2 regions of the Arthrobacter sp. 10N44_2 genome follow, and region 1 is predicted to be linked to the other one. Evidence: riboswitches for the same ligand, from Rfam matches in the RefSeq annotation. Region 1 holds a riboswitch; the other holds the start of a gene.
The links. Region 1 has a riboswitch for cyclic di-AMP ahead of AC1DBX_RS00890 (hypothetical protein). Riboswitches for the same ligand answer to the same signal wherever they lie in the genome.

Region 2: another riboswitch for cyclic di-AMP. It lies ahead of AC1DBX_RS12180 (M23 family metallopeptidase); the one in region 1 lies ahead of AC1DBX_RS00890 (hypothetical protein).

Annotation. Positions count from the first base shown of each region.
Region 1 is NZ_JBFTHT010000001.1:181,585-185,744, forward strand. Features, by position in the region: gene AC1DBX_RS00880 (cation:proton antiporter) at 1-971, opposite strand, end outside; gene AC1DBX_RS00885 (hypothetical protein) at 968-1,216, opposite strand; cyclic di-AMP (ydaO/yuaA leader) riboswitch at 1,418-1,620, shown strand; gene AC1DBX_RS00890 (hypothetical protein) at 1,628-2,317, shown strand; gene AC1DBX_RS00895 (sensor histidine kinase) at 2,463-3,470, opposite strand; gene AC1DBX_RS00900 (response regulator transcription factor) at 3,463-4,140, opposite strand; gene AC1DBX_RS00905 (DedA family protein) at 4,146-4,160, opposite strand, start outside.
Region 2 is NZ_JBFTHT010000010.1:21,916-26,075, forward strand. Features, by position in the region: gene serC (phosphoserine transaminase) at 1-334, opposite strand, end outside; gene AC1DBX_RS12175 (iron-dependent transcriptional repressor DtxR) at 694-1,389, shown strand; cyclic di-AMP (ydaO/yuaA leader) riboswitch at 1,540-1,754, shown strand; gene AC1DBX_RS12180 (M23 family metallopeptidase) at 1,759-2,580, shown strand; cyclic di-AMP (ydaO/yuaA leader) riboswitch at 2,717-2,886, shown strand; gene AC1DBX_RS12185 (NlpC/P60 family protein) at 3,182-3,940, shown strand; gene AC1DBX_RS12190 (HNH endonuclease) at 4,160-4,160, shown strand, end outside.

The DNA of each region.
Region 1 (4,160 bases):
GACAACACCCCGAGCGACAGCGGGAGTCCCAGGAAAGCCAGGTCGGCGTGGGCCAGCAGGGCCCCGGCCCCCAGCAACAGGCCGAGGGCCATCATGTCCGGGTGCCCGGCCAGGTCCCTTAGAGTCAGCGATGCACCCAGCCACACGAAGAAGAGCGGACCCAGGAAGCCGTCGCTGAGCGCGAACAGTTGCCGGGCCAGCCGCCGCGGTTCGCCGACCGCAGCCATCACCAGGCCGAAAGAAAAGCCTGCCATCATCACAGACACATTGCTCCACGTCGCGACACCGGCCAGGGTGAAGAGCACGGCCAGCTGGATCCGTAGCTCCAGGGCAAACTTGCGGCTTTCCGAGAGCCGGTGCACGCGCCGACGGATTCCCTGGCGCTCCAGCCAGCGCAAGCCGACAAAGAGCACTACCGCGCACCCGGTCACCGCGAGGACACCCAGCGCCGCCTGGACTGCGTGGGGCGGATCCACCAGGAGCGGCAACGCCACAATGCAGGCTGTGTCGGCTATTGCCACCTGCGCTGTCATAGCGACGACATCTGGCCCGCCGAGGCGCAGGGAATCGACGATTGGAAGCACCAGGGCGGCCGACGAGGAGGCCAGCAGCACGACGTAGAGGGGAGCATGTCCAGTCCCGAACAGCAGTCCGATGCTGGTTCCGATCGCCACCGCTGCCGCTGCGGCCACCATCGCCCGGCGGGAGCCTTTGCCGAGGGCGCCACGGATGTGCGGATCCCGCACGGGAACGTGGGTGCCTGCCACGAACATCATCAGCGCAAACCCGATATTGGCCAGCAGGGTGAACGTCGGGTCCGCGGGGTCCACCAGGGCCAGGCCTGAGCGCCCGATCGCGATGCCGGCCAGCAGCTCACCCAGCATGACAGGCAAGTGCCAGCGCGCCGGCAGGGCCAGCAGGGGTCCAGCCAAGGCGATGACGGCGATCAGCGCCAGCGACAGGAAGGTCACGGTTCGCGGCGGCCGGCCGGCGTCGGGCCTGACCGCCGTTCCACCACCGCATAGGCCTTGCCGTCCAGGAAAGCCCAGTCGTTGACAACCATGTACCCGAGCGCGTCCACCCGGTCATTGAGGATGTGCTCGTCGAAACCCCCGTCGCGCGGTTCCGCGTCCCATGTGCTCACGTGGACGTCCCCGCCGTCGAGGATCAGCAGCTCGGTGTTGACGTCGAAATCCTCTTGGGGCTGAGTGCTCAACTGGCAGATGGCGACACAATGGCTGTTCATTTTCGGGCCTCCGCTTCCGGTGGTGCTGATGGCATCATCCTATGTTCGGAAACGGCGCCGCCCTATGGGCAAATTGCGGCCCGGCATCACGGCTCCGTTACCTGAATGTGACTTTCGGGTGCGGTTCGCGCTACGGTTGATGAGTGCCTGTTGTCTCCGATACGGGCGCTCCCCAGCCGATTGCCTAACTCTGCCGCGGCCCGGGGGTAACTCGCATCAACGTCCGGCAGAGACGGGGAAACCACTTTTGATCTGCTGATATGCAGGTCTTGGGGTGAAGCCGCACAGTGCCCGCAACGACGGGCCCGGGAGTGCGGCCGGGTGCCTCCCATCCGAATCCGACAGCTCACCTCGCAGGCATTGGGAGAGGCTACATTTTTCATGACTTCAGTCAATACTTTTGCGCGCCATGCCGCCGTCCTCGCCGCCGCATCCGGCCTGGTCCTGACCAGCGGAATGGCCGCCAACGCCGCCACCGCCCCCGTGCAGCGTGACTCTGCTCCGGCGTCGAACGTCGACGTCACCGGACAGGTCAGTGCCCCCGTCAGCGCCGATTCAAGCGTCAAGATCAGCTTCGAGCGCCCCGCAGTGGATTCTGTTGCCGCGCCGGTCATCGAACAGCCCGTCGCACCGGCTCCGGCTCCCGCTGCAGCCCCGGCGGCAGCGCCCAAGGCTCCGGCCAAGCCGGTCATCCAGGTGCAGGCCGCTCCGGCAGCAGCTCCGGCTGCAGCGCCGGCTGCAGCGCCGGCCGCGGGCGGACGCAACGCCATCATGCTCTCGGCCGCCTACAGCCAGGTGGGCATCACCCAGGACTGCACCGCCATGGTGGAAAAGGCCCTTGGCGCCGCGGGTAAGCCCGTTGGCGACATCGGTCCCCGCGCGTTCCTTGGCCTTGGAACCGTTGTGGCGACGCCGCAGCCCGGTGACATGGTGGTCCAGTCCGGCCACGTCGGCATCTACGCCGGCAACGGCCAGGTGGTCAGTGGCGGCATGAACGGCAAGAACCAGACCATGGTCCACCCGCTGTCCTGGCTCACCGCGACCGGCGGCGTGACGTTCGTCCGCGCCTAAGCCGCACGGCCCCGACCCGGGGCCAGACAGTCCGGAAAGACCGGCGCTCGAGTTCCCTTGGGGGCAACTCGACCGCCGGTCTTTCCTGTCTTCGCATTCGGGAGTCCGGGATCCCGACGGCATATCTTTCCCCGGCGGATGGACCTCAGGGATTCCCGCTGCCCATGAGCGGAAGCGTCAACTTCATGACGGTTCCCTCGTCGCCCGTCGCGGCCACTTCGACGCTGCCCCCGGCCGCGACAGCAATCTCCCGGACCAGGGCCAGGCCGATGCCAAAGCTCCGCTGTCCCTGTGAGGTGCCGGTGCCGGCCGTCCGCACGAACCGGTCAAAGATCCGGGCCTGATCGACGCCGGTGATTCCGGTCCCGGAGTCCGCCACCGTGATCACGGCGCGCTTCTGCTCGATTGAGGTCGTGATGGACACGCGGCCGCCCGGAGGCGTGTGGGCCAGCGCGTTGTCCGCCAGGGCCAGCACGGCACGCCGCAGCGCATTCTTCTCGATCCGGGCCAGCGGCCGGGCATCGGCAGAGAATTCCAGACGCACCTGGCGCTGCTCTGCCACCTGCTGGAGGCTGCCGGCGACGCTGGCGGCAGCGTCGGCGAGGTCGGCAGGGGGCGCGGAACGGTCCGGGGCCTCCGCGGTTGCCGCGAGGAGCAGTTCGTTGACAATCCCTGTCAGCGTCGCGGCGTCCTCCCGGATCCGGGCCAGGTCGTGGCTTTGCCTGGAGCCGGGCACAGTGTTGCGCTGGGCCAGCTGGATCCTGGTGTCCAGGATGGTCAATGGCGTGCGCAATTCGTGGCTGGCGTCCTGGACAAAACGCCGCTCCCTTGCCAGGGCATCACTGAGGGGACGAATCGCGCTGCGCGCACTGAGCCACCCGACGATTCCGGCCAGCAGGATTCCCGCCACCCCGGCGATGATCATGGCTTCGAGGACGTCCTTGGAATCCAGGTAGGTGTAGGCCGTCCCGGCCCCCGCCGTGCCCGGCACTTCAGGATGGGCCAGTTGGTTCGTGAGGTATAGCGCCGTGGCGGCGAGCAGCCCGAGAACCATGACCGCGCACGCAGCACTGATCCGCACCGCGACCTTGAGGGAAGCCTTGCGCAGGATGGAGTGGTCCGGATTTCCGCCGGCCGGCCGTCCGTCACTCATGGGCTTCGCCGATCTGGTATCCGAGGCCGTGCACCGTGCGGATCACTGCTTTGGAGATCTTCCGGCGCAGGTGATGAACATAGGTATCGATCACGCCGGGCTGTTCCGAGGCGTGGAAGCACGCCGCGAGGAGCTCATCCCGGGTGAAGACGCGGTCCGGTTCCGCGGCCAGGGCAGCCAGCAGCTGGCCTTCCTTTGCGGTCAGTGACACCGTTTGCCCGTAGACGGAACGGACGGAGCGCTGCGTTGGATCCAGTTCCCAGTCCCCGATCGCCACCGGTGCCGGGGCCGGGGGAGTGAAAGTCCGCGTCAGTGCGCGCAGGCGTGCTGCCAGTTCGCCGGCGTCGAACGGCTTGGTCACGTAATCGTTGGCGCCGGCGTCCAGGCCCCTGACTTTTTCGTCGGCATCGCCCAGCGCGGTCAGGATCAGGATGGGCGTGGCAATGCCTTTCGAGCGCAAAGCCGTAATGAGGGCGATGCCGTCCATGCCGGGCAGCCCGCGGTCCACCACCATGATGTCCCAGCTCCCGGTCAGCCCCTGGTGGAGGCCGTCGCGGCCGTTGGTGACCAACTGGACCCGGTAGTCCGGGTCCAGGAGCTCGGCGATGAGCGGTCCCAGGACGGCGTCGTCCTCGACGAGCAGCAGGGACGGAAGGTCAGCGGAGGTCATGTCAGCTATTCTTCCGCGGC
Region 2 (4,160 bases), on a different contig from region 1:
CGGAGGCGAACTTCGAGCCGAACTCGCCGAAGGACAGGTGCTGCGCTTTGTTCTCCACGAGCCCGAAGCTGGCAATGTCCCAGAACGCGGTAGATCCGCCGACGCCCAGCACGACTTCATAGCCTTCCGGTGCCCGGAAGAATTCGCTGAGGCCGCTGCGCACCGAGCCGACCAGGTTCTTCACGGGTGCCTGGCGGTGCGAGGTCCCCAGCAGCTTCGACGATGCCGCGGCCAGGGCGTCCATCTGTTCAGGCCGGACTTTGGACGGGCCGGCGCCGAACCGTCCGTCCTTGGGCAGGAGGTTGGCGGGGATCGTGATGCTGGTGTCGCTCACAGTGGCTCCAATTTTCGGCTGGTTCGTAGCGTGGCTGGGAGGTGGCGGGCAGGGATGAATACCACGGACACCCCTTTTCATTCTGCCTGTTTTATTCTGCCGGTCTTATTTTGCCTGACAGCTCCCGGCGATACGGAAAGAGGCCTGTCATAGTCCGGTCATTGAGACGCCGGGGACGGCCGGCCGGCTGGGGCTGGGACAATAGCTCCAGGTCGATCGAAAGATTATCCGGAGTAATTCAAAATAGGCTAGGCTGGCATGCGAACGTACGGCGGTTCCCGCCTGGGCGCATCCTGCATGCAGCCCGCACGCGGTACGGTGGGAATGACGCTAGGACTGCGCTCGAGGAGCTGAGCTGAATGACGGATCTGATCGATACCACGGAGATGTATCTTCGGACCATTCTGGAACTTGAAGAAGAAAACATCGTTGCCCTCCGCGCCCGCATCGCCGAACGGCTCCGCCACTCCGGCCCCACTGTGTCCCAGACGATCGGCCGGATGGAGCGCGACGGGCTGGTGGTCGTTTCCGGCGACCGGCACCTTGAACTGACGGAAACCGGACGGAAACGTGCAATCGGTGTCATGCGCAAGCACCGTCTGGCCGAACGCCTCCTCGCGGACGTGATCGGGCTCGACTGGGCCTACGTCCACGAGGAAGCGTGCCGCTGGGAACATGTCATGAGCGAACGCGTCGAGCGAAGAATCTTCGAGATGCTCAACCACCCGACGGTCTCGCCCTACGGAAACCCTATTCCGGGGCTTGCGGATCTTGGCGGCGTGCCCAATGGCGCCCCCGTGGACAGGCCTGTGAACCTGCTGGAGGCCATGGCCGGCTACGGGGTAACTTCCCGGGTTACGGTCAACCGGCTCGCGGAGCCGATCCAGGTGGAGCCGGAGCTTCTGGCCCAGCTCGACGAGGGCGGAATCAGGCCTGGCGCGCTTGTCTCGCTGGAGCGGGTGGGGGAGTACATCTCGGTCCGCGTCCCCGATATCGAAGGTGCCCTGGAGCTGCCGCCGGAGGTTGCCGCGCACGTCTTTGTAACAGTCGCCTGACCAGCCACTACGCGCCGGTCATGGGACGACCCATGAGTTGTCCACAATTGCGGTTACGGATTTATTACCGGGCGGCTTAATCGCCTATAGTTAGTGCCCAGTACCGATACCAAAGCGTTACCTGATCCGAAGCCGAGCCCTGCCAGCGGATCAGTCGCAGAACTACCTCCTGGCAGGGGCGGGGGAACCACTTTCGGCTGCTACTTCGGCAGCCTTGGGGTGAAGTCCGTCAGCGGCAAGCAGCTTCCACCGAAGGATCCCCTGGGGATGCATCTGTGCGTGGCTGCTTGCAACGGCGGACCGGGTCTTTGATCTCTCTGACCCGAATCCGACAGCTAACTTCGCAGGCCATCCAGAGAGGAACCGTTCTTGACCACCCAGACCTCCAGGGGCCGTCGCCGCGCGACCGGTCCCGCTCCGGAGCCGCGTCCCGTCGTCGCACACACGGCCGAACGCCCGCGGGACGTGCACCGGGATGAACGCCGTCGCCGTCGCAGTCCGTTCCGCCAGGTCACGGACTTTGCCGCGGCCAGCGGGGTCGGGCAGAAGGCCGGGATCGCCCTGGCCGCAACTGGTCTGGTTCTGACCGTGACGGTCCCCGTCACGAGCCCGGTGATGGCTTCGAATCCGGGCGGGTCCGGCGCGCTCTCCGCTGCCGTGCAGCCGGATGTCACCGCTGCCGCCGCCGCCAAAGTCGACTTCAACCGCACGGCCGTCACCACGAAGGGCGATCCGGACGGGAAACTCAAGCAGCTGCTGAGCGCCCAGTCTGTGGGCACCATCACCCGCGCGGCATCGGCCGGCACCCTGGGTGCGCCGCTCGACCAGCTGGTCACGGCCTCGCCCTTCGGCTACCGTGTCAGCCCCATTACCGGGGGCGCGGGGGAGTTCCACCGCGGCCAGGATTTCGCCGCCCAGTGCGGCACGGCGGTCCACGCGGCCGCCAGCGGCACCGTGACCTTCAACGGCTGGCATCCCTTCGGCGGGGGGAACCGCGTGGTCATCGATCACGGCAACGGCCTGGAGACCACGTACAACCACCTGTCCTCGGCCTCGGTCAAGGTCGGCCAGAAGGTTTCCCGCGGTGACGTCGTCGCCATGAGCGGAACCACCGGCGCCTCCACGGGCTGCCACCTCCACTTTGAAGTGATGGTCAACGGCGATGTCGTTGACCCGCTCGGCTGGCTCTGAAAAGACGATGGGCTGCTCTCAACTTCCTGTGACACGCCGTGATCTGAATGTGACATTGGATCCGGACTGCTGTAGGGTTTGAAGCACGCCAACTTTTCCGAAGTTGGCGCTCTTGAGTGGATTGCCTAGCTCTGCCACCGCTCAAGGTCCGTTCGCATTACATCGTCTGGCAGGGGCGGGGGAACCAATTTTGGCCTTCGAAAGAAGGCCTTGGGGTTAAGTCGCAAAGCTTCCCAGGAAGCAGCGCGGCCGGGTGACTCCCATCCGAATCCGACAGCTCACCTCGTAGGCATTGGGAGAGGCTACTTTCGTGTCTTCACGCCACAATTCTGCGCGCATGCGCACCGGCGAGGCTCTGTCGAGCCCGCTGGAATCCACATCACGTGCCGCCCTTGCCGGCGCCCGGATTGGATCACGTTCCGCAGGCTCAATCTCTAGCGAGCCCGGACAGCATGCAGTTTCCGCTTTTGGCGCGTCTTCGCAGTACACCCTTCGCTAAGTAACCCATTTCGGGGCGATCCGGCGTACCCCCAAGATGCCGGAGCGTCCTCAGTCCGCGCCCGAAAGCGCGCGGTCCAAGGATCACGAAAGAGAGAACTTAATGACTACTCGTGCAAACGTTGCACGGCACCGCGCCGAGGTCACCAAGACCAACTCGCTGGCTGTTATTGCTAAGGCTGTCGGCGACAACGCCGGCGGCGTGGGCCGTCAGGCTGCGGTCATCGCCGCAGCTTCCGGTCTGGTCCTGACCAGCGGAATCGCAGCCAACGCTGCTGAAACCAATGTTCAGCGCGAATCCACCTCCGCTTCGGCCCTGGAAGTCCAGTCCGCAGCTCCGGCCACCATCTCGGCCGCTTCCACCATCGCGATCTCCTACGAGAAGCCCGCCGTGACCACCACGCCGGCTCCCGTCGTCGAGGCTCCCAAGCCCGTCGTCAAGGTCCAGGACGCCACGGCCACCCGCGCCGGCGGCACCGAGCTTGGCGTTAGCGGCGGCGTCGCTGCCCAGGCCCCCGCCGGCATCGGAAGCGGCGCAGGCGCGACCATCGCCGCCGCTGCCTACGCACAGATCGGCGTGGCGCAGGACTGCACCGCCCTCGCCACCAACGCCCTGGCCGCGGCAGGCATCCACTACCACGGCTGGCCGGCAGGTTACCTGTCCCTGGGCCGCACCGTGAGCGCCGCCGAGGCACGCCCGGGCGACCTCGCTTACTACCAGAACGGCGGCGTGGGCATGGCTCACATCGCGGTCTACGTCGGCAACGGCATGGCAGTGCACGGCGGCTGGAACGGCGGCACCACCGCGCTGTACAGCGTCAACGTCGGCTCCGGCCCGGTCTTCATCCGCGTCGGCGCCTAAGCACGAACCCCAGCATTCCAAAAGACCCCCGCCTGCAGGCGGGGGTCTTTTGCGTTGCCGCGCAGTGAACTTTCCGCGCCGGGGACCGCGCCGGTGAAAAAATATTCGGTGATCCGGCACTTGAGTGTTTACTCTTGTGTTGTCGATCCATAGCCCGACCATGCAGAGGGCAGCCGGCCCTCGTGCCGCTGGCGGGTGCGGCCGTGAAGAGGTATGCGGA